DNA from 2 places in the Kocuria sp. CPCC 205235 genome. Region 1 is predicted to be linked to the other one. Evidence: riboswitches for the same ligand, from Rfam matches in the RefSeq annotation. Region 1 holds a riboswitch; the other holds the start of a gene.
The links. Region 1 has a riboswitch for S-adenosylmethionine ahead of RF638_RS09985 (hypothetical protein). Riboswitches for the same ligand answer to the same signal wherever they lie in the genome.
Positions count from the first base shown of each region.

Region 2: it holds a riboswitch for S-adenosylmethionine, as region 1 does, so the genes downstream of both, RF638_RS00815 (AMP-binding protein) here and RF638_RS09985 (hypothetical protein) in region 1, are expected to answer to the same signal.

Region 1 covers NZ_JAVKPR010000012.1:71,800-83,159, reverse strand. Annotated here, with positions in the region: gene betT (choline BCCT transporter BetT) at 1-1,661, shown strand, start outside; gene RF638_RS09995 (aldehyde dehydrogenase family protein) at 1,658-3,151, shown strand; gene RF638_RS09990 (GMC family oxidoreductase) at 3,204-4,793, shown strand; gene RF638_RS09985 (hypothetical protein) at 4,854-5,150, opposite strand; SAM riboswitch class IV at 5,171-5,312, opposite strand; gene RF638_RS09980 (glycosyltransferase family 1 protein) at 5,409-6,563, opposite strand; gene RF638_RS09975 (DUF6350 family protein) at 6,666-8,645, shown strand; gene purN (phosphoribosylglycinamide formyltransferase) at 9,090-9,683, shown strand; gene purH (bifunctional phosphoribosylaminoimidazolecarboxamide formyltransferase/IMP cyclohydrolase) at 9,734-11,344, shown strand.
Region 2 covers NZ_JAVKPR010000001.1:162,056-173,415, reverse strand. Annotated here, with positions in the region: gene RF638_RS00825 (succinate dehydrogenase cytochrome b subunit) at 1-124, opposite strand, end outside; gene RF638_RS00820 (hypothetical protein) at 303-860, shown strand; gene RF638_RS00815 (AMP-binding protein) at 931-3,069, opposite strand; SAM riboswitch class I at 3,063-3,157, opposite strand; gene RF638_RS00810 (CoA-binding protein) at 3,534-3,953, opposite strand; SAM riboswitch class IV at 4,044-4,158, shown strand; gene RF638_RS00805 (LLM class flavin-dependent oxidoreductase) at 4,242-5,663, shown strand; gene cls (cardiolipin synthase) at 5,736-7,226, opposite strand; gene RF638_RS00795 (GNAT family N-acetyltransferase) at 7,248-7,772, opposite strand; gene purL (phosphoribosylformylglycinamidine synthase subunit PurL) at 7,790-10,087, opposite strand; gene purQ (phosphoribosylformylglycinamidine synthase subunit PurQ) at 10,237-11,028, opposite strand; gene purS (phosphoribosylformylglycinamidine synthase subunit PurS) at 11,031-11,288, opposite strand.

The DNA.
Region 1 (11,360 bases):
ACTACGGCATCACCGGTTGGGCCATGTACGCGCTGATGGGCATGGCTTTCGGCTACTTCGCCTACCGGTTCGGTATGCCGCTGAGCATCCGCTCGGCTCTATACCCGCTGATCGGCAAACGCATTCACGGTCTCGCCGGCGACGCCGTGGACACCGCCGCGCTGCTGGGCACCATTTTCGGCGTGGCCACCTCCCTGGGTATCGGTGTGGTGCAGCTGAACTTCGGCCTGCAGTATCTGTTCGGGGTCCCCGAGAACCTCGCGGTGCAAGCAGCCCTGATCGCCTTGGGCGTGCTCATGGCGGTGGCCTCGTGCGTGTCCGGCGTGGACAAGGGCATTCGCCGGTTGTCCGAGCTGAACATCATCCTGGCCATCGGGCTCATGCTGTACGTGTTGATCGCGGGCCGTACGGCGTTCCTGCTGGACGCCATTGTCATGAACATCGGCGACTTCTTGGCGCGCTTCCCGGACATGACACTGAACACCTTCGCGTTCGAGGCGCCCCAGGAATGGCTGAGCGGTTGGACCCTGTTCTTCTGGGCCTGGTGGATCGCGTGGGCGCCGTTCGTCGGTTTGTTCCTGGCGCGCATCTCCCGCGGCCGTACCCTGCGCCAGTTCGTGGTCGGCACCATGACGGTCCCGTTCGCGTTCATCCTGCTGTGGATCTCGATCTTCGGTAACTCCGCGCTGGACCTGGTGGTCGGGGGCGACGCCGTATTCGGTGAGGTGGCCATGAGCACCCCCGAGCGAGCCTTCTATTCGCTGCTTGCCGAGTACCCCGGCGCAACGATCGCGGCCTCCATCGCGACGTTCACCGGTCTGTTGTTCTACGTGACCTCCGCCGACTCCGGCGCGCTGGTCATGAGTAATTTCACCTCCAAGATCGACGACCCGAACCAGGACGGCCCCAAGTGGCTGCGCGTGTTCTGGGCGGTCGGCACCGGCGTGCTCACCCTGGCCATGCTGTTGGTGGGTGGCGTCACCACGTTGCAGAACGCAACCCTGATCATGGGGCTGCCGTTCTCCGTGGTGATGTATTTGATCATGATCGGACTGTGGCGGGCCTTGCGCGTGGAAGCCAGCCGATCGGCGTCGTCCGCGGCGGCCAGTCGATCCGCAGTGGCTGGCCGCACCGGCCGCGAGACGCACTGGCGCTCGCGACTCACCAGGCTGGGCAACTATCCGGGCGGTCGCACCGCGCAACGCTACATCCACGACGTCGCGGCGCCCGCCTTGAAGACCTTGGCCGCCGAAATCCGGGAGACCGGCGCGGAGGTCACGGTCGAATGCACGCAGATCCCGGACAATCCCTCGGTCGACCAAGTCTGCATGCACGTGAATCTGGAACCCGAGCGTGATTTCACGTACCAGGTGTATCCCGTGGCGTTCCCCACGCCCGGCTTCGGCGGCTTCCGAACCAACCCCGATTCGGACCTGTACTACCGACTGGAAGTGTTCACCGCGACCGGTTCACTGGGCTACGACGTGCTGGGATACACCCCGGAGCAGCTCATCAACGACGCCCTGGACGGTTACGAACGCCACCTCGAATTCATCCGGCTCAACCATGAACACCCCGGAAGCACCCAGATTGGTCTGACCACTAGTGAGACCATTACCTGGAGCGAAGACTTCTCTGAACCCAAGGAGGAAACACGATGAGCAACACCCTGTACATCGACGGACAGTGGGTCCCCGCGATCGACGGTGGCACTCGCACCATCACCTGCCCCGCTGACGGCACCGAGGTGGCCGTGGTCGCCGAGGCCACGAGTGAGGACACCGAGCGCGCGATTGCCGCGGCCCGGGCCGCCGCGGACGACGAGCGCTGGGCGAGCGTGCCGGCTCCGGAACGCGGAAGCTTCCTGTTGCGGGTGGCGGCCACCCTGCGCGATCGTTCCGAAGAGTTCTCCCTGGCGGAGTCCAAGGACACGGGCAAGCGAATCGACGAGTCCCGCCAGGACATGTCCGACATCGCGAACTGCTTCGAGTACTTCGGCAAGATTGCAGCGGCGGATGCCGGCCGCATCGTCGATGCCGGTGATCCCGACGTGGTCAGCCGAATCGTTCACGAACCCGTGGGTGTGTGCGGCATGATCACCCCGTGGAACTACCCGCTGCTGCAGGCCGCGTGGAAGATCGCACCGGCGCTGGCCGCCGGCAACACCTTTGTGCTCAAGCCCGCCGAACTGACTCCGCACACCGCGATCCTCATGATGCAGGTGCTCGAGGACCTCGGGCTGCCCGCCGGCGTGGGCAACCTGGTGTTGGGCGCGGGCGCGCAGGCGGGTGCTCCGCTCTCCAGCGATCCTCGCGTGGATCTGGTGTCCTTCACCGGCGGCCTGGTGACCGGTCGCGTGATCGCGGCCGAAGCGGCGTCGACGGTCAAGAACGTGGCTCTGGAGCTGGGCGGCAAGAACCCCAACGTGATCTTCGCGGACGCCGAGTACGACGCCGCGCTGGACAACGCGCTCAACGGCGCGTTCATCCACTCCGGCCAGGTGTGCTCCGCCGGGGCGCGACTGGTGATTGAGGAATCTATCGCGGAGAAGTTCGTGACCGATCTGGTGCGCCGAGCCGAACAGATTCAGCTGGGCGGGCCGTTCGACGAGAAGGCCGAGACCGGCGCGCTGATCTCCGAGGCCCACCGTGACAAGGTGCACGCCTACGTGGAGCGGGCCCGCGAGCAGGGCGCTCGGGTGCGCTGCGGTGGCCAGTTCGCGGAAGGACCTTCGGCGGACGGATCGCTAGACCTCGGCAAGGGCGTGTTCTACCTGCCCACCGTGATCGACCAGTGCACGAGCGAGATGGACTGCGTGTACGACGAGGCCTTCGGCCCCACCGTGACGGTGGAAACCTTCCGTACCGAGGAAGAAGCCATCGAGATCGCCAACGACACCAACTACGGCCTGGCCGGAGCCGTGTGGACCCAGGATGCGGGCCGCGCTCAGCGCGTGGCCGGCAAACTGCGCCACGGAACCGTGTGGATCAACGACTTCGGTCCGTACCTGCCCCAGGCGGAGTGGGGCGGCATGAAGCAGTCCGGTGTGGGCCGCGAACTGGGCTTCCACGGACTGGCCGAGTACCAGGAGACCAAACACATCTACCAGAACACCCGCCCCGCGGTGACCGGCTGGTTCGCCGAGCACTGAGCGGCCCGACTGGACCTCACCGAGCACCGAAGAACGACCGATGGGAGAAACTGTGACCACTACTGAAAACGTGGCTACCTACGATTACGTTGTTGTCGGAGCGGGCTCCGCCGGCGCCGTGATCGCGGCGCGCCTGAGCGAGAACCCGAACGTGAGCGTGGCCCTGCTCGAAGCCGGCGCCCACGATGAGAACGTGCCGGAAGTCCTGACGCTCGACCGCTGGATGGAACTGCTCGAATCCGGCTACGACTGGGATTACCAGATCGAACCGCAGGAGAACGGCAACTCGTACATGCGCCTGGCCCGCGCCAAGGTGCTGGGCGGTTGCTCGTCGCACAACTCGTGCATCGCCTTCTGGGCACCCGCCGAGGACATGGACGAATGGGAGTCCAAGTTCGGGGCCGAGGGCTGGAACGCGGAGACGGCCTTCCGGTTGTACAAGAAACTCGAGAACAATGAGGACCCCGGATCCCACCACGGCCACGACGGGCCCGTGCGGCTGCGCCAGGTCCCCGCCGTGGATCCCTGCGGCGTGGCGGTTCTCGACGCCGCCGAACAGGCCGGGATTCCGCGCGCTGACTTCAACACCGGCAAAACGGTGACCCAGGGCGCGAACTTCTTCCAGATCAACGCGCGCGAGGACGGAACCCGCTCCTCGTCCTCGGTGAGCTACCTGCACCCGATCCGGGACCGTGAAAACCTCACGATCCTGACCGGCACCCAGGCCAAACGAATCGTGGTCGACGAGAACCAGCGAGCCACCGGCGTGGAGGTCACGGACAACGCTTTCGGTCGTGCGCACGTGATCTCGGCCAACCGCGAGGTCGTCGTCTCCGCCGGTGCGATCGACACGCCCAAGCTGCTCATGCTCTCGGGAATCGGTCCGGCCGAGCACCTCACCGAGGTGGGCGTGGACGTGCTGGTGGACTCCCCGGGCGTGGGCTCGCACCTGCAGGATCACCCGGAGGCCGTGATCCAGTGGGAGGCCAAGCAGCCCATGGTCGAGGACTCCACCCAGTGGTGGGAGATCGGCCTGTTCGCCCAGGTGGACGACGGATTGGACCGCCCGGACCTGATGATGCACTACGGCAGCGTGAACTTCGACATGCACACCTACCGCCACGGGTACGCCACGGCGGACAACGCGTTCTGCCTGACCCCCAACGTGACCCACGCTCGTTCCCGCGGCACCGTGCGGCTGCGCACGCGTGACTACCGGGACAAGCCCCGCGTGGATCCCCGGTACTTCACCGACCCGGAGGGTTACGACCTACGGATCATGACCGCGGGTATCCGCAAGGCCCGTGAAATCGTCTCGCAGTCCGGGCTCTCGGAATGGGCCGGTCAGGAGCTGTTCCCGGGTCAGGATGTGCAGACGGACGAGGAGATCGCCGACTACATCAAGCGCACCCACAACACCGTGTACCACCCCGCGGGTTCGTGCCGCATGGGGCCGGTCGAGGATCAGGATTCTCCGCTGGATCCGCAGTTGCGGGTCAAGGGCGTGAGCGGCCTGCGCGTGGCTGATGCTTCGGTGATGCCGGAACTGGTCACCGTGAACCCCAACATCACGGTCTACATGATTGGTGAGCGCGCCGCTGAGCTGATTGCCCAGGAGCAGGAGTCGCCCTCGGACAAGTAGCGGCACCATGACATGAATGAAGCCCGGCACCAGTGCCGGGCTTCATTCATGCGGTCCTGATCAGGCGCTGAGCGCCACCGGTTTCGGTTCCAGTTTGTAGAACGGAATGCCACCGGAGACGTTTGATGCTCCGGGAACGAGTAGCTGCTGGTACTTCTCGCACCATTGGGCGCGGCCGCGGTTGTGGGCGGCTGCGTGGGCCAGGGCGCGAACGTTGCTGCTCATGTATTCGTGGATGTCCCCATTGGACTCCATGAGACGCACCATGTGGTGGTCGGGGTCGATGTCGACGGTGACGTCAACCCATTGTTCTCGAGGGGACTCGGTCTTTGTGCGTAGTTGTTGAATGTTCTTCATCAGTATTGTGCTTTCGTACAGTGAGGTTCTTGCTGCGCCCGCGGTTGCGCCACAGCCGCTTCGTCATCCAAACCACCCCTGAACCAAGGGTTGGCGTGCGCCGGGTTGGAGCCCAGCAGGATCTCGGGTTTTACCCCGATTTCCAGAGCGCATCTCGTGAAGCTGGATTAGAGCGTAGCGGGTTGGGCGCATGACAAACCAGAGGGTGTCTCATAACGTCACCAAAAGTTAATCTACGAATGGATCGTGCACCACGGATCACGGCGCGGTTGTGGACAACCTGCGCGCACGAGATGCCACGGTGCGGGCTTGTGCATAGTGCTCCATGAGCTGGTCACACACGGCGTTCCACGTGCGAGTCTGCACGGTGGTGTAGGCGGTGCGGGAGAAGGCGGCGCGTTTGGCGTTGTCACCCACGAGATCCAGCACGCGATCGCGGAGCATCTCGGTGTCACCGGGCTTGTAGAGCCAGCCGTTGCGGGACGAATCAACCAGGTCCACGGGCCCGCCGCGGCCCACGGCCACGACGGGTACGGCGCTGGCCATGGCTTCCTGGATTGTCTGGCAGAACGTCTCGTGTTCACCGGGGTGCACGAACACGTCCAGGGAGGCCATGGCGGTGGCCAATTCGTCACCGTCCAGGAAACCCACGAAGTACGCATTGGGGAGCAGCATGCGGAGCTTCTCCTTCTCCGGCCCCGAGCCCACGATCACCAGTCGGGTATCGGGCAGCGAATCCAGGACCACGAGATCCTGCACCTGCTTTTCGGGAGCCAAGCGCCCCACGTAACCCACGAGCTTCCGGCCGCCGCCCACCCGTTCGCGCCATTCGTGATCGCGCCGAGCCGGGTTGAAGCGGCGGGTGTCCACGCCGCGTCGCCACATGCGCACGCGTTGCACACCGTGTTCATGCAGCGACGAGATGGACGCCGTGGACGGCGCCAAGGTCACAGTCGAACTGTTGTGCATGTTTCGCACGTGGCTCCACAGCACGTTCTCCAGGACCGGGGCACCGTAGCGGGCCGCGTATCCGGGAACGTCGGTCTGGTAAATGGAGACGCACGGTAAGCCCAGATTCTTGGCGGCCTGGATGGCCTGCCAGCCCAGGACGAAGGGGGAGGCCACGTGCACGACGTCTGGTTGGAAGCGGGTCAGGATGCGCTGCATGCGTGCCACCGTGCAGCTGGCGACCCGGACGTCGGGGTACCCGGCGAGGGGGATGGACGCGATGCGTTGAACTCTGATCCCGTCCATGGAGTCCACGGAGCCCAGGGCTCCGAGTTTTTCGTAGGTCGGTGCGATGACCATGGCTTCGTGACCCTGGGCCCGGAGGTACTCCAGGACTCGAACCACGGAATGCGTCACGCCGTTGATGTGGGGGAGGAACTGTTCGGCAACCACTGCGATTCTCACAATTAATACTGTGGCCGTCGCGGGTCACCGGTTCTTCACGCTAGGGTGACCTGTCGGTGAAGTCTGGGCCAACTCCGGTGGGGACGTGGAAAGATGGAGGTGATGAACTTCCCCACCTTTTCCAACACCCTGTCCAGGGCGCGCGAGCGGCTGCAACGCAACCGCCACGGTGACCCCGAGAGCTCGCCCGCCACATCGCCATCGGCCGACTCCAACCGGAGGGGCCCGGAGGACGGGTTCCCCATGCCCTTGTGGCTGCAGGGAGTCATTGAACTCCTGGCGGTGGCCGCCATCAGCTTGCTGCTCACGGGGTTGCTGATGGCAGCCGTCTGGCTGGCTGGTGGTTTTGATTCCTTGGGCGTCCTGGGCGGCCTTCAACTCGCGGGTCAGGTGTGGTTGGTGGCCCATTGCACGCCGTTGACCATGGCGGCCATCCAGGGCATCGACGTGTCCACCGGCGGCGGCACTCTCACCTTGGTGCCCTTGGGGCTCACGCTGATTCCGTTCGGGCTCGCGGTCATTGCGGGTCGCCGAATCGCGCGCGCGTGTTGGCGGGGGCAGTTCCTCAAACCATTCTTTGCCGGGATGATCACGTACGCGCTCGTCGGGGCGTTGGTGGCCCTGGTGAGCAGCACGGAACACGTCTCCGCGAGCGTGCTGGCGGGCGCGCTGTTCCCGTTGATCCCGGCCGGTCTGGGCACCCTGGTGGGCGGGTGGAGCGTCTCGCGTTCCTTGGCCGCCGTCTTGGGCGCCGACGCCGCATCATGGATCCAGCGCACCAGCCAGTATTCACGCTGGGCCGGTTCCTACGTGTGGGCCGTCGTCCGTGCCGGTTTCCTGTCCGCGGTGGCTGTCATAGCGGCCGCAGCGTTGCTCACCGTGCTGGCGCTGGTGTGGAACTGGGACGGCATCATCGCCGTCTATCAGGAACTGGGTACGGGCGCGGCCGGGGATACCGCTCTGAGCGCCCTGCAGTTCGGGTACCTGCCGAACATGGTCGTGTGGGCTGCGGCGTGGGCCAGCGGCGCGGGTTTCTCCGTGGGGGAGGGGACACTCACCTCACCCTTCGCGAACTCACTGGGTGCGCTACCGCAGTTCCCGCCGTTTGCAGCCCTACCGGAGGGCGATCCGTGGAGCTACGCGTCGGCCGTGGTGGTGCTGCCGGTCCTGGCCGGTGTGCTCGCGGGTTGGTGGTTCCTGCGCGAAGGTGAGAACCACCTGGACGACTGGATGGCCATCCGCTTGCCCATGCGATGGTTCACGTTCATCCTGTCCACGCTGCTGACGGTGGCGTTCATTGCGGCGATCGGCGCGGGTCTTGTGGCGATGTTGGCGTGGCTGTCTCACGGGTCATTGGGCCTGGGAAGGCTCACGGACATCGGCCCCGATCCCTGGCACGTGTTCTTGTGGACCGGCGCCGAGATCACCGCCGGTGGTGCCATCGGGTACGTCCTGGGGCCGTGGCTCGAACGCGAGGGTTACCGGAAGAACCCCTGGAACAGTTCCCTGGAGGATTCATCCGCCAGCGATACGGAAACGGAGGGCCCGGAAGGCCTCGACGGAGAAGCAACGGGATCCGCACGAGACGCCAAACGGGCCGCGAAGGCACAGGCCAAGCAGGCCAAGAAGGCGGAAGCTCGGGAGAAGCGGGCTGCCAAGAAATCAGCGAAACGCAAGGCCGTCCGGCTGGCAGTTCCCGGAGCGGACGATCAGTCGGCGCAGGATCCGGTGCGATCACCGGCTGAGCACCACGCAGGTGCACAGCCCGCATCGCGGGCGGAGCATCGGTCACGAGCCGTGGCGGACGGGACGGACCCAGCGACCGGGCCGAGCGGCGTCGTCGATCGGAACCAGACTGCTCCCTGGGGCGCGAACGGGTCGACCGCGGTGACCGCTCAGGAGGCGGGCGACGCAGACTCGGCCGTGACGGACGGTGACGGCGTGGCCGTGGTCGACGGGGCGTCGGTGGACTCCCGTGATCCGGACGGCGCGGGGGGCTCCGTGGTTGCCGGCGACTCGGACGGCGTGGCGGCCGGCGACGATTCCGCGGGACCGGTCTCCAACTCCGATCCGGAAAGGTGATTCCAGATATTGTCCGTGAGTTGTCGCTGACAGTGACTCGTTGACGAGAGCGTCAGGGCCGAATCCACGCACTCTTGGTACACCTGCGAGGCCGGCCACACGGCGAGCCGCGCGCCTCCTCCGAAAGCATTGAACGCGCCCCACACAATGGCCAGAATGGCCAGGAACGTGATGAAGAACCGCGAGGTGACCTTGCGGGACGTACTCAGGGCCACGATGCCCAGCACCACGCCCGCCAGTGCCATGATCACTCCCACGGCCGTGGACCACACGTGGCCGGTGACGAGTGCGGAGGACAGCAACGCGAGCGCCGCTGCCAGACCGGAAAGCCTCAAACGGGAGGACGCGTGTGCTGTGTCTGGGCTTTCGGAATCCTGCATGATCTCCACTGTAAGGCAGCGACCCGGTCGGGGCGGACCGCGGAAAATCGTTAGCATGATCGGTATGCGACTCGTGGTCATGGTTTCCGGTTCCGGGACAAATTTGCAGGCAATCATCGATGCGCTCCACAAGGGCGACGTGGACGTGGACATCGTCGCGGTCGGCGCGGACAAACCGTGCGTCGGCCTGGAGCGCGCGGAGGCCGCCGGGATCGACACGTTCCTGGTTCCGCTGGCGAATTACCCGGAGCGCGAGCAGTGGAATCGGAGCCTGGAACGAGCCATCGCCAACTACAACCCTGACCGTGTGGTGTTCGCCGGATTCATGCGCATCGTGGACGCCCAACTGGTGGAGCGCTTTGCCGGCAGAATCATCAACACCCACCCCTCGTTGCTGCCTTCGTTCCCGGGCGCCCATGCCGTGCGGGACGCCATGAACTTCGGCGTGAAAGTCACCGGTGCCACCGTGCACGAGGTCGTGGCGGACGTGGATGCCGGTCCTATCCTGGCCCAGGTGGCCGTGCCGGTGCAGTCCGAGGACACCGAGGAGAGCCTGCACGAACGCATCAAGTCCGCCGAACGCGGACTCCTCGTCAACGCCCTTGCGGCGCTGAGCCGTGAAGTTAACTTTGATCTGCCCATCGAGGAGCAGTCGTAGACTTTCTCGTGGCGTCGGCGCCATCCACCCCAACCTCTCCTGGAGTTTTTGTGAATTCGATTCAGCTGGACCGTGTACCCCTCAAACGCGCATTGATCTCCGTGTACGACAAGACCGGTCTGGAGGAATTGGCGCGCGGCCTGCACGAGGCCGGGGTGAGTATCGTCTCGACCGGTTCCACGGCCCAGCGGATCTCCCAGGCGGGTGTGCCCGTCACTGAGGTTTCCGAGGTCACCGGTTTCCAGGAATGCCTGGACGGCCGCGTCAAGACCCTGCACCCGCGTGTGCATGCCGGCATCCTTGCCGATCGCCGCAAGCAGGAGCACACCGACCAGTTGTCGGAGCTCGAGATCGAGCCTTTCGACCTGGTGGTCGTGAACCTCTACCCGTTCGTGGACACCGTGCGTTCCGGCGCTGCCCAGGACGACGTGGTTGAGCAGATCGACATCGGTGGTCCTTCCATGGTGCGCGCGGCGGCCAAGAACCACGCCGCAGTGTCCGTGGTCGTGGATCCCGCGAGTTACCCGGATGTGATCAATGCGGCGCAGGGCGGTGGCTACGACCTCGCCGCGCGTCAGAAGCTCGCGGCCACCGCGTTCGCGCACACCGCCGCCTACGACACCGCGCTGGCCACCTGGACCGCCCAGCAGTTCGAATCGGATTCCACCGCGAACTTCTGGCCGCCCTATGCCGGTCTCGCGTTCCAGCGCGCAGAGTCCCTGCGCTACGGCGAGAACCCCCACCAGAAGGCCGCACTGTACGTCGACGACGCCGCTTCGCCGGGTATCGCACAGGCCGAGCAGCTTCACGGCAAGGCCATGTCCTACAACAACTTTGTCGACGCAGACGCCGCCCTGCGCGCTGCCTACGACTACGACAAGCCCGCCGTGGCCGTGGTCAAGCACAACAACCCGTGCGGCGTGGCCGTTGCGTCCCCCGGGGCCACGGATCCCATTGCTGACGCCCACCGCAAGGCGCACGCGTGTGACCCGCTGTCCGCGTACGGCGGCGTGGTCGCTGCCAACCGCCCCGTGAGCGCCGCAATGGCCGAGACCCTCAAGGGCATTTTCACGGAAGTCGTTGTGGCCCCGAGCTTCGAGCCGGCCGCGCTGGAGATCCTGCAGGCCAAGAAGAACATTCGTTTGCTCGAACTTCCCGAAGGTTTCGGTCGCGATCCGCTTGAATACCGTGCCGTGTCCGGAGGGGCACTGTTCCAGCAGGCCGACCGCCTGGACGCACCCGGTGACGACCCAGCGAACTGGACCCTGGCCGCCGGAGAAGCGGCGGACGAGGAGACTCTGGCGGACCTCGAATTCGCGTGGCGCTCGCTGCGCGCGGTGAAGTCCAACGCCATCCTGCTCGCCCATGACGGCGCGTCCGTTGGGATCGGCATGGGCCAGGTCAACCGCGTGGATTCCTGCAAGCTCGCCGTGGAACGCGCCGACTCGCTCGCCGAGGACGGTGCCCAGCGCGCCCGAGGTGCCGTGGCGGCGTCGGACGCGTTCTTCCCGTTCGCGGACGGGCTGCAGGTGTTGTTGGACGCCGGTGTGCGTGCCGTGGTGCAGCCGGGTGGTTCGATCCGCGACGAAGAGGTGGTCGCAGCCGCCCAGGCTGCCGGTGTGACCATGTACTTCACCGGAGCGCGGCACTTCTTCCACTGAGCCGATTCACGGTAGT
Region 2 (11,360 bases), on a different contig from region 1:
TTCCGGAGGCGGCCATCGCGAGTTTGAGCTCGGCGTTGGTGGCGTCCTTGAACATCACTTCCCACGCGCTGGGCTTGGGAGTGGAGTCGGGGGTAACCGTCGGGGGCTGAGCGGCGGGATTCATCACTGAATCATCCTAAGAGTTCTGCGCGCAAGTATCAGTACGAGCGCCCCGGGAAGTAACGAACAACTCAATCCCCCTGGTGCGGGGGCGGATTTCCAACGCTCGAGGGAGTTGTCGAACGTTGCCTAGCCGTAGCCTGGAAGATCAGGAGCAACCAGGTGATGACTAGGAGCGCTGGATGACTGATTCAGGTGACGACCCGCGGCAAAGCACTCGCGGCCATGCCCAGGACCCCGGCGGCGATCAACCCCTCACGACCTTCAGCGAGCGGCCTCAACCGAACTTTGCGCTGGATCCGTTCCACAAGGTGCTCCTTGCGGTCAGCATGATCGCGGCCGTGGCGCTGCCGGTGTACTTCTTCCTGCGGTCCTTCGGAGCCCAGGGCGACTTCGCCCTCCATTACGACTTCACCGGCGACGTGACCCGCGAAGGATCTCTCCAGGAAGCCGCCGTCATCCTCGTACTGCTGAGTCTGCTGACGATCGGTTGCGGAGTGCTGACGCGATACCCGCGGATCTTCAACTTCCCTGTGACCCTCACCCGGGAGAACGTGCAGCGCCAGTACAAGAACGCCGTCCAGATGCTGGTGTGGATCGTGGCCGGCATGGCGGCCATTTTGGCCATCATGGTGGGCGGCTGGCTCGGGATCCTCAGCGTGGACCTGATGTGGTTACCGCTCGCGGCCATGGGGATCGTCCTGATCGTGTTCATCCGGAGGATGATCTTGCTCCGCTGAAATCGTCGGGCCGGTTCAACCCCTCCGGCCCGACGACGCCGCTCAGCGCTTTTCCTTGCTCAGCCCACGTTTATTCGCGCGTCGCCAGGACCTCGGCGATCGCGTCAAGCGCTTCCTCATTCTGCAAGGAGGAGCGGTCGCCCAAGGTCTGCCCCTCGTAGAGCTGGGTCAAGAGGCGACGAGTAATCTTACCCGAACGAGTCTTGGGCAGATCCGGCACGGCGATGACCTCGCGGGGTTTGGCGATCGGGCCGATTTCCTGCGCCACATGGGCGCGGAGTTCTTCTCGAACCTCATCCGCGGACAGAGACTGCGCGTCCGCCGTGAGCACCACGTAGGCCAGAACGGCGTGTCCGGTGACGGGATCCTTGATGGGGGTCGCGCCGGCCTCGACCACGTGCGGGTGAGTCACCAGCGCGGACTCGATCTCGATGGTCGACAACCGGTGCCCGGACACGTTGATCACATCATCCACGCGACCCAGGATGTACAGGTCGCCCTCGTCATCGGTGCGCGCGCCGTCACCGGCGAGGAACCAGCCGCGCTCGCCGTAGGCCGACCAGTACGAGGACAGATAGCGCTGCGGATCGCCCCACACCGTGCGGGCCATGGACGGGCCGATCTTGTCGACCACGGCGAAGCCCTGCAGGTTGGGACCCACCTGCTCGCCGGACTCGTCGAGCACGCGCACCGAGATACCCGGGACGGCGCGCGTAGCACTTCCGGGCTTCAGGGAGGTGTGCGGAGCGGCGTCGTCGAACGTGCCGGGAGGCGCGAATTGCGGGTCGTGCGGACGCGGTGAGGCCACGCACGAGCCCGTCTCGGACTGCCACCACGTGTCCACGAACGGGACCTCGTCGCGGCCGACCTGTGCGCGCAGCCAACGCCACGCCTCGGGATTGATGGATTCGCCCACCGACCCGAGCAGGCGGATGGAGGAGAGGTTGTAGACCTGCGGCAGGCCCTTGGGGAAAGCGCCCATGAGCGAGCGGATCAGCGTGGGGGCGGTGTAGTAATTGGTCACGCCGTAGCGTTCGATGACCTCGAAATGGCGCCCGTAATCCGGGGTGTTGGGGGTGCCCTCGTAAATCACTTCGGACACGCCGTTGGCCAGCGGGCCGTAGATCTCGTAGGTGTGCGCGGTGACCCACGCGAGGTCGGCGGTGCACCAGTGAACGGTCGAATCCACCTTGGCCGGATCATTCACGGCGGAGAGCTCGTCCGGGCGTAGCGCGCCGTTGGCATCGGGCACGTCCGGGAGCAGATCGAACATCAGGGCGTGCGTGTACGCGGTCTGCACCAAGTACCCGCCCATCGTGTGCACCAGGCCCTTGGGCTTACCCGTGGTGCCGGAGGTGTAGATGATGAACAGGGGAGTCTCCGCGTCGAAGGCCTCGGGCTCGTGCACGTCCGAAACGTCCGCGGTCAGCTCGTGCCACCACACATCGCGGCCGCGAGTCCACGGCACGGTGTCCTCCTGCTTGGAACGCAGCCCGCGGGTTCCGCGCGGCAGATCCATGCGGCCGGGTCGCGAGGTGCGGCGCACCACGATCACGTGCTCGATGTCGTTCTTGCCGCTGCACGCCTGGTCCGCGTTGGTCTTCACGGGGACGACGGCGCCGCGCCGGTTCTGCCCGTCCGTGGTCACCAGCACCTTGGCGCCGGTGTCCTCCACGCGGAACTTGAGGGCCTCGGCGGAGAAGCCTCCGAACACGAGGGAGTGGATCGCGCCGATGCGCGCGCACGCGAGCGTGATGATGACCGTCTCGGGAATCACCGGGAGGTAGATGACCACGCGGTCGCCCTTCACTACACCGAGTTTCAGCAGCGCGTTGGCGGCCTTGGAGACCTCACGCTGCAGGTCCGCGTAGGTGTAGACCAGGCGATCCCCGGGTTCCCCCTCGAAGTACAGGGCCACGTGATTGCCGCGGCCGGCCTCCACATGGCGGTCCACGCAGTTATAGGAAACGTTGAGTTTGCCGCCCTCGAACCATGCGATCTCCGGGACGGAGAGGATGTCGTTGCCGTCATCGTCCGTGCCGATTTTCTGTGGCTTGTCGAAGCGGTGAGTCGTGTGCCACGGCTCCGCCCAGTCCAGACGGGTCGCCTGCTTGGCCCAGAACTCCTCGCGCGCCTCATCCGAGATCAGCGCGGGATTGGGCGTGGGCGAGTAAGGGTCTGAGAAGGAAGTAATCTCGATCAACTCCATCGTCTCCTGGCATTAGCACCTTGCACCGCACGGGTACCGGTTGCTGCGACGTCAACGAGCCAGGTCTCTCGGCCGCTCCGGATGGGAACCGTTCCATTCAACGTCTCTGGGGGGTGCGCTCGCAAATTGAGTCCGCGAGCGGTGCCTGAACATTTTTGGCAGAGGTTCGCACGTCAAAGGCGGCAATGAACATTCCTGGCAGAGGTTCGCACGTCAAAGGAGACCATGGACATTTTTGGCAGGGGGTCGCACTAAACACCGGGGTCCGGGCGTGAACCTCTGCCCCTAATGTCGACGGCCCGTGGGGAATGCCGGCCGCGCTCTCGATTACAGGACCAGTGCGACTACGGAACCAGTGCGACTACGGAACCATCGCGCTTACGGAAACACTGCGCCTACGGAACCACCGCACCTACGGAAACACCGCGCTTACAGAACCACCGCACCTACAGAACCCGAGGGCCCTACAGAACCCGCGGGGCCTCGATCAGCGGGCAGGTGTTCATGACCACTTTCACCCCGGCGGCCTTCGCCCGTTCGGCAGCGGCCTGATCGGTCACACCCAGCTGCATCCACACCGCTCCGGCACCAATGTCGATCGCCTGATCCACCACTTCACCCACGCGGCTGGAGTTCACGAAACAGTCGACCACGTCCACGTGCCCCGGGATGTCCTCGAGCGATCGATAGCCCGTCTCGCCATGTACGTCCTCGCCCGCCAGATTGACCGGGATGATCTGCTGCCCGAACTCGTCACGGATCCGGCGGGACACCGCAAACGCGGGTCGCGTGCGGTTGGTGGACAGCCCAACAATGGCCCACCGCCCCGGGGTCGCGAGTAGCTCGCGAATCAGGTCCGGATCGTTGACGTGGCGATCACTCATATGACCATCGTCTCACTGTGAATCAGCTCGGTCATTATGTTTCACGAGCCGCCGGAGGGGCCACGGAAACGGTACAGTGGGGCGCAGAACGATCATGAGTTCCGACGCACAGCCCTGGCTTGTCGGACGGCAACCCTCTCCCGTAGCGGGGTGCCCCAGGTGAGGATCGGGCCGCATGGCACACCGCATGTGGCAAGTACGGCGCCACACAAGCGCGCTGGACCCGCAGAGTAGGCCGCCGCAGGTGGTGCACGGGGCGCGGGTCGAGTTCGACCCAAAGGGGCACACATGAGCAAAAAGCGGATTTCCGTGAACGCCTTCGACATGACGTGCGTGGACCACCAGAGTTTCGGTCTGTGGCGTCATCCGCGGTCCAAGGCCACCGAGTACAACACCATCGAGTACTGGACCAACCTGGCCAAGACGCTGGAGAAGGGCAAATTCGACGCCCTGTTCCTGGCGGACGTGGTGGGTATCTACGACATCTACAAGAACTCCGCCGCGCCCTCCGTGTCGGACGGCGCGCAGGTTCCCGTGAACGATCCGTTCATGCAGATCTCCGCCATGGCCGCCGTGACCGAGCACCTGGGCTTCGGTGTGACCAGCGCGGTGACCTACGAGCAGCCCTACACCCTGGCCCGCAAGTACGCGACGCTCGATCACCTGACCAAGGGCCGCGTGGGCTTCAACGTGGTGACCTCGTACCTGCCCTCTGCCGCGGAGAACCAGGGTTTGCCGCGCCAGATCGAGCACGATACCCGCTACGAGATCGCCGAGGAATTCCTCGACGTCTGCTACAAGCTCTGGGAGGGTTCCTGGGAAGACGGCGCCGTGGTCAAGGACCGCGAGGCCGGCGTCTACGCTGACACCCAGAAGGTCCACCCGATTCAGCACTCGGGCAAGTACTTCACCGTTCCGGGTGCCGCGCTCACCGAGCCGTCCCCGCAGCGCACCCCGCTGATCTTCCAGGCCGGTGCGTCCTCGCGGGGCCAGGCGTTCGCCGGACGTCACGCGGAGGCCGTGTTCATCGGCGGCTTGCGTCCGGATCTCACCCGCTACGTCACGGACAAGATCCGCGAGCAGGCCGAGGAGCAGGGCCGCCACCGCGACGACGTCAAGATCTACGCGATGCTCTCCGTGGTCGTGGACGAGACCGAGGAGAAGGCCCAAGAGAAGTACCGGGAGTACCTCTCCTACGTGAACCTGGAGGCATCCCAGGCGATCATCGGCGGTTGGTCCGGCGTGGACCTGAGCCAGTTCGACGAGGACGAGGCCCTGAACTACATCAAGACCGACTCCATCCAGTCCTTCCTGACCCCGTTCACCCTGCAGTCCAAGGACAAGAAGTGGACCCGCGAGGAGATCGCCAAGCACTGTGCCCTGGGCGGCATGGGTGACGTGATCGTGGGATCGCCGGAATCCGTGGCCGATCAGCTCGAGACCTGGGTCGACGAGGGCGGCCTGGACGGCATCAACCTGGCCTACCACGTGAGCCCCGGGTCCTTCGAGGACTTCGTGGAGTACGTGGTTCCCGAGCTGCAGAAGCGCGGCCGCTACCGCACCGAGTACGAAGGCTCCACCCTGCGCGAGTCCCTCTACGGCGCCGGCCAGCCCCAGGTCATGGACACCCACCCCGCCGCGCAGTACCGCGGTGCGTACGCCGACAAGCCGTCCGTGGCGGACACCGCCGCTCGCGAGCTGGTGGGCTAACAGCCTCAAGAACGACGACGCCGCTGTCGCGACCTTTCGCTCGAAAAGGTCGCGGCAGCGGTGTCGTCGGTGTTAGAGCAAAGCCGACGTGAGGCGGCAGACGTTCTCGACGTACTTCTGCCGCATGGGGCGTTTGTTCCAGAGATCGAGGTCGAGCAGCGTGGAGGAGGCCTTGAACTCCTCTACCACTTCCTCCATGCGGTCGTGGAAACCCTGGTCCACGATCATCACGGACACCTCGAGGTCCAGGGCGAAGGACCGCTCGTCCATGTTGGAGGAACCGATCACGCTGATCAGGTCGTCCACGAGCACGAACTTGGCGTGCAGCACCGTGGGGGAGCTGTAGCGGTAAATCTTGACCCCGGCTTCGGCGAGCTCGGAGTAATAGGAGTTCTGGGCGTGGTGGGCCAAGAAATGATCCGAGGATTCACCCACGAAGATCTCCACGTCCACCCCGGACTGCGCCTCGGTGGTGAGCGCGTGCAGCAGGGATTCGTCCGGTACGAAGTACGGGCTGGAGATCACCACGCGCCGGTTGGCGTTGTAAATGAGGTGGTTGAACAGGCGCAAGTTGTTCTCGGTCTCGAACCCGGGTCCTGAGGGGACCACTTGCGCATACACGGGGCCTTCGACGTCCGTGAGGACCTCGGTGGCCTCGTCCAGGAGCAGGTCGTCGGTCTCCGAATACCAGTCGGAAACGAATACCGCGTTGAGCTCGGCAACCACGGGGCCGGAGCAGCGGATCATCAGATCCTTCCACTCCAGGCCGCGGCGGACGTTCTTCTTCTTGTTGTACGAGCGATGAATGATGTTCTGCGAACCCGTGTAGGCGATCGAACCGTCCACCACCAGGATCTTGCGGTGATTGCGCAGGTCGGGGCGCTGCCACTCACCTCGCCACGGGCGGATCGGCAGCATGCGTCGCCAGGGGATGCCGGAGGCGTTGAAACGGCGGACCAGTTCCGCGTAGCCGGGGTAGCCCAGCGAACCCACGTGATCGATCAGGATGCGCACCCTCACACCGCGTTCGTGGGCCCGAACGAGCGAATCCAGCAAGACCTGGGACACCCGATCCGTGGCCACGATGTAGAACTCGAAGTGCACGTAATCCGTGGCGCGGTCCACGTCACGGGCCATCTGCGCCATGGATTCATGGTTGTCCGTGAGGATGTCGAAGCCGTTGCCGCCCACCATGGGCAGTGCGCCCAACTGGTAGTTCAGCTTGGCGGTCGTGGTGACCCACTCGGGCAGGTGATGGAACTCCTCGCCCAGGGCGAAGTCCTCCGGGGTGTTCTCCCGAATGATGTCGTTCATCTTGGCCTGCTTCTCCATCCGCTTTCGCGGTAGACGGGAGGAACCAACGACCAGGAACAACAACAGCCCCGCGTAGGGCAGGAGGAAGATGGCCAGCAGCCACGCCAAGGCGACGGAGGGCCTGCGGTTATGCGGGATCCAGCCGAGCGCAACGATTCGGACCAGCAGGTCGATGACACCCAGGATCACCAGGATCCACTCTGGGACAGTGTCCGGGGAGAACAGTTCGTAGGGGGTCCAGGGGAACATCAGCCGGCTAACTCAGTTGCTTCAATGCGTCTCCGGGCGGACATGCACATACGTGGATTCGGAGCCGCCGCTCGGGCGCTCCTCAAAACCGTGCGTGAGAAGCAGCCGACATGCGGGCTGATTACCCCACGGCACGGAAGCGTTCACCGCGTTGACCTGGGAATTCTGGAAGGCCAGCTCGACCAAGTAGGGGAGCACCTCGCCCGCGTACCCCTGATTCTGTCGGTTCGGCACAACGGACCCGACGACCTCGAGTTCGTTGTCGATGGGCGGGCCCACAAAACCTGCCATGCCGATTATCTGACCCGATGCCGCGTCCACCATGGCAAACATCGAGTACATGGTCTCGGTGAAGAAATAGCTGCCGGCATCCAACGCGGTCTGAGCCCAGTCCTGATCCTCGGGAGTCGGAAACCCCTGGGCGAACTGTGGCAAGTCTGTTGATTCTGCGATCGACTCAAGCTCGTCCTGGGTGAACGGACGCAGCAAGAGACGCTCGGTACGAATCGATCGTTCCGGGCTGAGCTCTTCAAGAACCTCAGTCATGGTGTCTGTCCTTATGATCAACCGAAATACTTGGGCAGGGTGGCACTGTGGGCCTCTCGCAAGGCCTCCAGATCAACGGAGAACTCACCCTGGACGTCCAGGGCTCCGGACTCCGCGTCCACCACGCCGATGCGCGCGAACGGGTAGTTGCGCACGGTGCACATGTCCTTGAAGCGCACCTCTTCCGAACGCGGAACGGCCACTACGGTCCGCCCCTGGGACTCGGAGAACAGCAGCGTGAACGTGTCCACGCCGTCCCGATCGGCAACTTCCCCCAGGCCGATCCGTGCGCCCACGCCAAAGCGCAGGGCCATCTCCGACAGGGTCGCGGCCAAGCCACCCTCGGAAACATCGTGTGCTGCGTCAATCATGCCGTCCCGCGACATATTGACGAGCATGTCCCCCAGGATACGCTCCTGCTTCAGATCAACCGCGGGCGGTTGTCCGCCCAGGTGACCCCGCACGCGGGCCCACTCGGAACCGTCCAGTTCGTCAGCGGTCTCACCGAGCAGATAAATGGCCTGACCGTCCTCACGCCACCCGGACGGGGTGCGGCGAGCGACGTCGTCGAGCACGCCCAGCAAGGCGACCACCGGGGTGGGATTAATGGCGACGCCGCCGGTCTGGTTGTAGAGCGAGACGTTACCGCCCGTGACGGGCACGCCCAGTTCTTGGCAACCGTCGGACAGGCCACGCACGGCTTCGGCGAACTGCCACATGATGTCCGGGTCCTCGGGGGAGCCGAAGTTCAGGCAGTCCGAGACGGCCGCGGGGCGAGCTCCCGCGGTGGTCACGTTGCGGTAGGCCTGGGCGAGCGCGAGCTGCGCACCGGCGTACGGGTCCAGGCGGGTGTAGCGGCCGTTGCAGTCGGTGGACAGGGCCACGCCCAGGCCGGTTTCCTGATCAACGCGGATCACGCCGGCGTCATCGGGCATGGCCATGGCGGTGTTGCCCTGTACATAGCGGTCGTACTGGCTGGTGACCCAGTCCTTGGAGCACAGGTTGGGTGAGGCCATCAGTTCCAACACGGCCTGGCGCAGCTCCGCACCGGAGGGGCGGGAGGCGTCTTCGGGAGAGCCGGTGAAGTGGTTGGCCTGCAGCTGGTCCTGGGAGTCAGGGCGAGCGTAGGGACGTTCGTAGACCGGGCCGTCGTGGGCCACGGTGCGCGGATCCACATCAACGATCACTTCGCCCTGGTAGTCGATGATCAACCGGCCGGTGTCGGTGACCTCACCGATCCACGAGTACTCCACGTCCCACTTGGCCATGACCGCTTCGAAGACCTCGACCTTCTCCGGGGTCACCACGGCCATCATGCGTTCCTGCGATTCGGACATCAGGATCTCGCCCGGCGTCAGGGTGGGGTCGCGCAACAACACCTTGGTCAGGTCCACGCGCATGCCGCCGTCACCATTGGAGGCCAGCTCGGAGGTCGCGCAGGAAATACCCGCGGCACCGAGGTCCTGGATGCCCTCCACCAGGGAGCTCTTGAACAGCTCCAGGCAGCACTCGATCAGGACCTTCTCCGCGAACGGGTCCCCCACCTGCACAGCGGGGCGCTTGGAGGGCTTGGAATCGTCGAAGGACTCGGAAGCCAGCACGGAGGCGCCACCAATGCCGTCGCCGCCCGTGCGTGCACCGAACAGCACCACCTTGTTGCCCGTACCCGAGGCGTTGGCCAGGCGGATGTCCTCGTGGCGCATGACGCCCACGGCCAGGGCATTGACCAGCGGGTTGCCCTGGTAGCAGGGATCGAACTCCACCTCACCGCCGATATTGGGCAGACCCAGCGAGTTGCCGTAGCCGCCCACACCGGCCACCACGCCGTGCACCACGCGCTGGGTGTCCGGGTGGTCGATGGCGCCAAAGCGCAGCGGATCCATCACGGCCACCGGGCGGGCACCCATGGAAATGATGTCGCGGACAATGCCACCCACGCCGGTCGCTGCACCCTGGTACGGCTCCACGAAGGACGGGTGGTTGTGGGACTCGATCTTGAAGGTCACGGCCCAACCGTCACCGATGTCCGTGACGCCGGCGTTCTCGCCGATGCCCACCATGAGGTCCTTGCGCATCTCTTCCGTGACCTTGTCGCCGAACTGGCGCAGGTGCACCTTGGTGGACTTGTACGAGCAGTGCTCGGACCACATGACCGAGTACATGGCCAATTCGGCGGCGGTTGGGCGGCGGCCCAGGATCTCCTTGACCCGATCGAACTCGGATTCGGTCAACCCCAGCTCGGCCCAGGGCAGCTCGGTGTTCGGGGTGGCGGCGGCGTGCTCAACAGTGTCCAGATTGAAGTGAGTTTCGCTCATGTCGGTTACGAGAATCCCTTGCCGTGGTGGTGGGCGCGTACGGTGCGTTCCCGGCGCTCACACGAAGAATGTCTGATGAAGTTGGGGCCAGCCGGTCAGCGGGTCAGTGAACCATGAGGTCCACAGAAGGGCCGCCCGGTTGGCGGACGCTAGCGGGTCAGGCGCTCCAGAGCGGACACGAAGATGTCCAGGCCGTCGGTGCCGTGGCGCATGTCCACATCACCGGAACCGGAGAAGTCCGCACCGAAGCCGGGTTCCACGGCGTGCTCCGGGTGGGGCATGAGACCCACCACGTTGCCGCGTGCGTTGGTGATTCCCGCAATGTCGTTGCGTGAGCCGTTGGGGTTGCCGCCCACGTAGCGGAAAGCAACGCGGTTCTCGGCCTCGAGCTCGTCCAGGGTGCGTTGATCGGCCACGTACTGGCCGTCCTGGTTCTTGAGCGGTACCACGATGGTCTGACCCTGCTCGTAACGGCCGGTCCAGGCAGTATCCGCGTTCTCGATGCGCAGCGCCTGATCACGGCAGAGGAACTTCAACTGCTCGTTCTTGATCATGGAACCGGGCAGCAGGTGCGATTCGGTGAGTACCTGGAAACCGTTGCAAATGCCGAGGACGGGCAGAGCGGCGTCGGAATTGGCGGCGTCGATGATCTTGTCCATGAGCGGCGCGAAGCGCGCGATGGCGCCGGCGCGCAAGTAGTCCCCGTAGGAGAAGCCACCCGGCAGGATCACGGCGTCCACGTTCTGCAGGTCTTCGTCCGCGTACCAGAGCGGAACCGCGGTGCCGCCGGCGATCTGCACGGCGCGCATGGCGTCGCGGTCGTCCAGGGTGCCCGGGAAGGTGACCACGCCCACGCGGATGTCCTTCAACGCGGCGTTCGGCGCCGGCTGGGACAGATCCGCGATCAGGGGGGTCTGGTCGGCGGTCAGATTCTGGGCCACGATCAGTTCTCCTGGTCCAGCACCGACACGTTCACGACGTCCTCGATGACCGGGTTGGACAGCAGCTTCTCGGCGGCCTCGCGGGCCTGGGCGAGTACCTCGTCCGTTGCCTCACCGTCCACGGTGAGTTCGAAGCGGCGGCCCTGGCGGACCTCGCTGAATCCGTCCAGCCCAATGCGGGGCAGTTCGTTGGCGATCGCCTTGCCCTGCGGGTCAAGGATTTCCGGCTTGGGCATAACATCAACCACGATACGGGCCATTTCAACTCCTGAGATTCGAGCTAATCCTTGCCCATCCTATCGGTCTGCAAGCTCGACCATGGCAGCGTGTGA